2 regions of the Corynebacterium sp. MSK006 genome follow, and region 2 is predicted to be linked to the other one. Evidence: predicted binding sites of a transcription regulator. Region 2 holds the regulator's gene; the other holds the start of a gene.
What was found. Region 2 encodes HspR, which represses chaperone genes until heat shock. Its sites were predicted from a motif close to ANNTGAGTNNNNNNNACTCANNT; they were not measured.
Positions count from the first base shown of each region.

Region 1: a site for HspR is predicted at 1,922-1,944, ahead of clpB (ATP-dependent chaperone ClpB). Genes of this name have one in related genera too.

Region 1 covers NZ_JASPJZ010000007.1:108,689-112,094, reverse strand. The annotation lists gene QQA02_RS06070 (MFS transporter) at 1-979, opposite strand, end outside; gene QQA02_RS06065 (TetR/AcrR family transcriptional regulator) at 1,012-1,590, opposite strand; gene clpB (ATP-dependent chaperone ClpB) at 2,034-3,406, shown strand, end outside.
Region 2 covers NZ_JASPJZ010000006.1:1,542-4,947, reverse strand. The annotation lists gene grpE (nucleotide exchange factor GrpE) at 1-57, shown strand, start outside; gene dnaJ (molecular chaperone DnaJ) at 192-1,370, shown strand; gene QQA02_RS05040 (heat shock protein transcriptional repressor HspR) at 1,367-1,795, shown strand; gene QQA02_RS05035 (alpha/beta hydrolase) at 1,740-2,894, opposite strand; gene QQA02_RS05030 (hypothetical protein) at 2,879-3,139, opposite strand; gene QQA02_RS05025 (carbon-nitrogen hydrolase family protein) at 3,229-3,406, shown strand, end outside.

The DNA of each region.
Region 1 (3,406 bases), on a different contig from region 2:
TGTTGAGCGCGACCGCGCTCTCCGCGCCGTCGCCGCCGACGGTGAAGTACCAGGAGGTCAGGGACGGGGAGAGGACGAAGGCGCCGAAGGCCTGCGCGGCGACGACGGCGATGAGTACCGAGGCCGGGGCGGGCGGGTCCACGGCGAGCAGCCCGGCGCCCGCGAGCCCGCCTGTGAGGATCCCGGCGCCGAGCAGGAGGGTGCACCGCGGCCCGAGCCGGTCGGCGAGTACCCCGCCGAGGAGGACCCCGGCGACACCCGCCGCCCCGGAAGCGGCGAAGGCTACCGCGCGCAGATCTTGGCCGGGGTGGACGGAAGCGAGGTAGGGCGCGAGGTAGGTCAGCGCCATCATCGACCCGCTGATCGCCACCAGGTTGCCGACGAGCGCGGTGGCCACCGGTCGGGAGGCCACGGCCCGCAGCTGGGCGAGCGGCGAGGCTGCAGGCTCGCCGCGGGGGTCGGAGGGCATCGCCGCGCGCACCGCGAGCAGACAAACCACGGCGGCCGCCCCGAGCACGAGGAAGTTGGCCCGCCAGCCGGCCGCGTGCGCGACGGTGATGCCCACGGGCACGCCGAGCGCGATCGCGCCGGTCACACCCATGGCGACCACCGCGACGTAGCGTCCCACCTTCGCCGGCGGGGCCTGGGCGGCCGTCCAGGAGAACACCGCCGGGGTCACTGCACCGGTGCAAAGGGCGGCGAGCACGCGTAGCGCGAGCAGCACCGCGAAGTGCGGGGCGCAGGCGGCGGCGACGTTGACGGCGGCGAAGGCACCCAGGACGACGGTGAAGAGCCGGCTGCGGCGCACCCCGGCGAGCAGGACCGCCGCCGACGGGGCGCTGAGCGCGACGGTCAGGGAGAACGCCGTGACCAGCTGGCCGGCGGCCTCCTCGGAGACGTTCAGGTCGGCGGAGATGTCGGGCAGGATGCCGGCGATGACGTAGTCGTCCGTGTAGAGCACGAGCGCGGTCAGCAGCATCACCGCCAGCCACGGGGGTGGCGGTCGCTTCCTCATCCGTCGACCCCCGTGGTAAGGGCGGCGCGCACCAGCCGGAGCATCTCGTCGGCGGTGAGTCCGCCGTGGCCGGTGACGGCCTCGAAGGTCAGCCCGACCATCAGCGCGGTGACGGGTTCGGCGTGCGCGGGGTCTGCGCCCAGGGCCGTGAGCACGGCGGCGACCACGGCACGCATGTCCCGGGACATCCGCTCGGTGGTCGCGCGGTAGACCTCGTGGGTGCGGGCGGCGGCCATGAACTCGATGAGCACGGTGTTCTCCGCGCGGCGCTCGGCGTCCAGCGGGAGCAGCTCGGCGAGGACGGCGAGCGCGGAGTCGATGTCGTGGCTGCCGGGGCGCCCGGAGAGGTCGTGGCCGGCCAGCCGGCGGCCCATGCGCTCGCCGGCCTCCTCGGCGGCGTCGGCGAGCAGCTGGCGAGCGGTGGCGTAGGTGTTGCGCACGCTGCCCACGTTGAGCCCGGAGACGCGGGCGACGGTGCGGAAGGACAGGGCCGTGGCGCCCTCCTCGGCCACGACGCGGAAGGCAGCGTCGAGGATGCGGGCCCGGCGGCGGGCGGGGTCGACAATTTTCGGCATGGGGCCGAAAGTATCACAGCTGTGATAAATAAACCGAGACGCGGCGTCTGAGACGTGACGCCTGAGGGCGAAAACTCTCAAGGGTGTGCGATCGGGCGAAACTTTGAGAGATTAGGTGGGGGGCTAATCTCACACGAACTGCGGAAATGGCGTGACCGTGTGAGATTCTCGGGGGTCTTAATCTCACACGAATCGGTCAACCGCCGGAATCGTGCGCGATTTGCGGAGATGGCGCCAATGCGCGGCGTGGGGTCGGGATGTGCGTTGCCGGCACGTGGCGCGCTTGAGTCTCGATCGCTAAAGTTGAGCGACAACGACTCAAAGAATTTTGTCTTGAGTGGAATGGACTCAACCTCTGCGGCGTTGTGGAGGGTGAACAATAAACCGTGCGGCGCGCGCCGGGGTGACCGGCGCGGCGTCGTCAATGAAAGGCACACACACTTATGAGCTCCTTTAACCCCACCACGAAGACTTCGGAGGCGCTGCAGGCGGCCCTGCAGTCGGCCTCCCAGAACGGCAACCCCGACATCCGTCCGGCGCACCTGCTGGTCGCCGTCCTCGAGCAGGAGGAGGGCGTGGCCGCGCCCGTGCTCAAGGCTGCGGGCGTGGACCCGCAGTCCGTGCTCGACGAGGCCAAGAAGCTCGTCGAGGGTTACCCCTCCGCCTCCGGGCAGAACATGGCCAACCCCAACTTCAACCGCGAGGCGCTCAACGCGCTGACCGCGGCGCAGGAGCTGGCCGGCGAGCTCGGCGACGAGTACGTCTCCACCGAGGTGCTGCTCGCGGGCATCGCCCGCGGCGACTCCGACGCCGCCGACCTGCTCAAGGGCCGCGGCGCGACTTACGAGGCGATCACCGGCGCGTTCCCGACGGTGCGCGGCTCCCACAAGGTGACCAACCAGGACCCCGAGGGGCAGTTCCAGGCGCTGGAGAAGTACTCCACCGACCTGACCGCCCGGGCCCGCGAGGGCAAGATCGACCCGGTCATCGGCCGTGACTCCGAGATCCGGCGTGTGGTCCAGGTCCTCTCCCGGCGCACGAAGAACAACCCGGTGCTCATCGGCGAGCCCGGCGTGGGCAAGACCGCCATCGTCGAGGGCCTGGCCCGGCGCATCGTCGCCGGCGACGTGCCCGAGTCGCTCAAGGGCAAGACGCTGATCTCGCTCGACCTGGGTTCCATGGTCGCCGGCGCGAAGTACCGCGGCGAGTTCGAGGAGCGCCTCAAGGCCGTCCTTGAGGAGATCAAGAACTCGAACGGTGAGATCGTCACCTTCATCGACGAGCTGCACACCATCGTCGGCGCGGGTGCCACCGGCGAGGGCTCCATGGACGCCGGCAACATGATCAAGCCGATGCTCGCCCGCGGCGAGCTGCGCCTGGTCGGCGCGACCACGCTCGACGAGTACCGCAAGTACATCGAGAAGGACGCCGCGCTCGAGCGCCGCTTCCAGCAGGTCTACGTCGGCGAGCCCTCGGTGGAGGACACCGTCGGCATCCTGCGTGGACTCAAGGAGCGCTACGAGGTGCACCACGGCGTGCGCATCCAGGATTCCGCCCTGGTCGCCGCCGCGCAGCTCTCGGACCGCTACATCACCAGCCGCTTCCTGCCGGACAAGGCCATCGACCTCGTCGACGAGGCGGGCAGCCGGCTGCGCATGGAGATCGACTCCTCCCCGCAGGAGATCGACGAGGCCGAGCGCATCGTGCGCCGCCTCGAGATCGAGGAGATCGCCCTGGAGAAGGAGTCCGACGCCGCCAGCGCCGAGCGCCTGACCCAGCTGCGCGCGGACCTGGCCGACGAGCGCGAGAAGCTCGC
Region 2 (3,406 bases):
CCGCAGGGCGACGCCCCGGCGGACGACGGCGACTCGGAGAACACTGAGGAGGCCTGACCCGCCTCCCGGGCCGTCGGCGCGAGCCGGCGGCCCGGACCGGACATTTAGCACCTTTTACTTAGACAGATTTAGCACCGTATTCAGTTAGCCCGCCCACCGATGAAGACGATGGCGGAAGGAGGAGATGCCCAGTGGCTGAACGTGAATGGGCAGACAAAGACTATTACGTGGACCTGGGTGTCTCCTCGTCCGCGGGCCACGACGAGATCAAGCGCGCCTACCGCAAGATCGCACGCGAGAACCACCCGGACAAGAAGCCGGGCGACAAGGCAGCCGAGGCCCGGTTCAAGCGCGCCGCGGAAGCCTACGACGTCGTCGGCGACGAGAAGAAGCGCAAGGAGTACGACGAGTTCCGGGCGATGATCGCCCACGGCGGATTCGGAGGTACCGGGTTCCCGCCCGGTGGGTTTCGCACGTCGACGCGGGGCGCGGACGGATTCAACGTCAACGACATCTTCGGACAAGGTGGAGGATTTTCTGCAGAAGGCGGTCTGGGTGACCTCTTCGGTGACATCTTTGGCAATCGGGGTGGCGGTCGCCAGCGTGCTTCGTCGCGGTCGCGGCGGGCGTCGCGGGGGGCCGACGTCGAGACGCAGATAACCCTCGAGTTCCGCGAGGCCGCCAAGGGCACGACCCTGCCGCTGCAGATCTCCGGCGAGGCACCCTGCGCGACCTGCCACGGCTCGGGCTCCCGCTCGGGCGAGAAGGCGACCTGCCCCGAGTGCGAGGGCTCCGGCTTCACCAACGAGCAGCGCGGCGCCTTCGGGTTCTCCGCGCCGTGCTCGAAGTGCCAGGGCACCGGCGAGGTCATCGAGGATCCGTGCACCACCTGCTCGGGCACCGGCACCGTGCACCGCACTCGCTCGATCACCGTGCGCATCCCCGCCGGCGTCATCGACGGGCAGAAGGTGCGCCTGGCGGGCCAGGGCGAGGCCGGCCCGAACGGGCGGCCGTCCGGCGACCTGTTCGTCACCGTCCACGTGCGTGACGACGCCGTGTTCACCCGCAAGGGCGACGACCTGGAGGTCACCGTGCCCGTGTCCTTCGCCGAGCTGGCGCTCGGCGACACGGTCACCGTGCCGACGCTGGACTCGCCGGTGCGCGTGAAGATCCCCGCCGGCACCCGCGACGGGCGCACCCTCAGGGTGCGCGGGCGTGGCATCAACGGCGGCGACCTGCTGGTCACCGTTGAGGTAAGCGTGCCGACCCACCTGGACGCGGCCGCGACCTCCGCGCTGCGCACCTACGCGCAGGCCGAGCGTGAGTCCGGCTTCGACCCACGGGCCGACTGGGAGGGGGCGCGGCGATGAGCGACAAGGACGAGAAGGTCACCGAGGAGGTCTTCGTGATCTCCGTGGCCGCGCAGCTCTCCGGCATGCACGCCCAGACGCTGCGCACCTACGACCGCCTCGGCCTGGTGACCCCCGCGCGCACCCGCGGCGGCGGACGACGCTACTCGCGTGAGGACGTCGTGCTGCTGCGCCGGGTGCAGAAACTCAGCCAGGTCGACGGCGTGAACCTCGCCGGGATCAAGGCGATCCTGGACCTCGACCGCGAGAACGCGGAGCTGCGGCGCCGCGTCGACGACCTCGAGGCCGAGAACGAGGCCCTGCGCGAGGCGCACACCGCCCGCGCCCGCGGCGGCGAGCTCGTGCCCGTGCCGCGGTCGACGGCCGTGGTCATGTGGAGCCCCGGGGCGCGTAGACGCCGGTCGAATCGCCCGGACCACGCGTGATCGCCGCCAGCGCGGCGAGCGTGACCGGGTCCTCCCAGTAGCCGCTGTGGTCCACGCCCCGGCCGGCGTGCCACACGCGCGCCCCGAAGCCGGGGGAGGTCGGGTCCCGGCCGTGCACCCCGGCGCGGTCGTCGACCGTCAGGCCGATGGGGTCCGCCTTCGAGGTGATCGCGTGCACCCCACCTGCGCCGGCGAGCGAGAGCTCGCCGGCGTTCTTCGCGTCCACACCGGGGCTGCCGACGAGCACCAGGGCGTCGGCCTCGAGCGGCGGGTGCGGATCGCGGGCGGCCCGGGAGGCGACGACGGAGCCGTAGCTGTGGCCGAGGACCACGCGGCGCTGCCCGGGGTTGCGGGCGGCCAGCGCGGCCTGGAAGGTGCGCAGGTCCGCCGCGCCGTTGGCCGCGGGTTCGCGGGCCAGCGCGCCGGTCAGTGTCGCCGGTGCGCGGTAGCCGAGCCACATGACGGTCGCCGCCCCCGTGGCCTGGTTGAGCTCGCGGGCCCGGACGAGGTAGCCGGGCCAGGACTCCGGTTTCGAGGAGCCGACCCCGGCGACGAAGGTGAGCGTGGTCTCGGCCGAGTCGAGGTCACCGACCACGGCGACGACGCCGTCGGGGCCGGCCTCGAGCAGCCGGGCCTCGCCGCCGTCGAAGAGCGGGGCGAGCCGCGGGTTCTCGGTCAGCTGCAGTTCGTGGACGGCGTCGGGGGAGAGGCCGCCGAGGTCGCCGAGCCTGCGCCCGGGCGGGCCGGCCGGCGGGGTGCACAGGGCGGTGACCTCCTCGGCGCAGCGCCGGTCGAGGACCTCGCCGAAGGCGTCGGCGAGGTGTGCCAGCGGGCCCTCCCAGCCGATGAGCCGCTCGTGCAGCGAGGCGGAGACGTCGAGGACGGAGGCGACCGCCGTCATCTGCGCGGCCGTCTCGTTGACGGCCGGGGAGGTCTCGGCCAGGCGCGCGACCCCGGCCGCCGGGCCGCCGGCCACGCCGACGGCGAGGGCGGACTCCTCGGCGGCCCAGTCCCGGCCGGTGGCGCGGGCGCCGGCGGCGGCCGCCCGCAGAGCGGCGGCCGCGGCGCGCAGGTACTGCGCCGTCACCGCCGGAGCCATGCGGCGGTCTCGGCGTCGGCGGCGAACGCGACGTCGGAAAGCGAACCGAGGTCGGCCAGCACCTCGGCGCGGCGGCGGGCGCGCTCGGAGAGCGTGCCGTTCCAGGCTGCGAGGGCGCGGGTCAGGGCGGCGGCGGTGCGGGGCGGGTCGGTGAGCGGGACGGCGATCGTGGGGGCGTTGACGGCGGCCAGCGCGGCGCGGACGCGGGAGCGGAAGGCGTCGGTGAGGATCAGGTTCTCGGTCATGGCCCCATTGCAGCGTGCCGGCGCGCGCGGGGCGAGGGGCGAGGGGCGAACCTGTGGATAACTCTGGCCCATCCACATACCCTGGGACCATGCGAATTGCGGCGGCACAGATCCTGTCCACGGGCGACCCGGAGAAGAACCTGGTCACGGTCACCGAGGCGGTCCGGGAGGCGGCGGCCGGGGGCGCGCGCGTGGTCGTGCTGCCCGAGGCGAGCTCTCAGGCCTTCGGCACCGGGCGCCTCGACGAGCGGGCCGAAGAGCTCGACG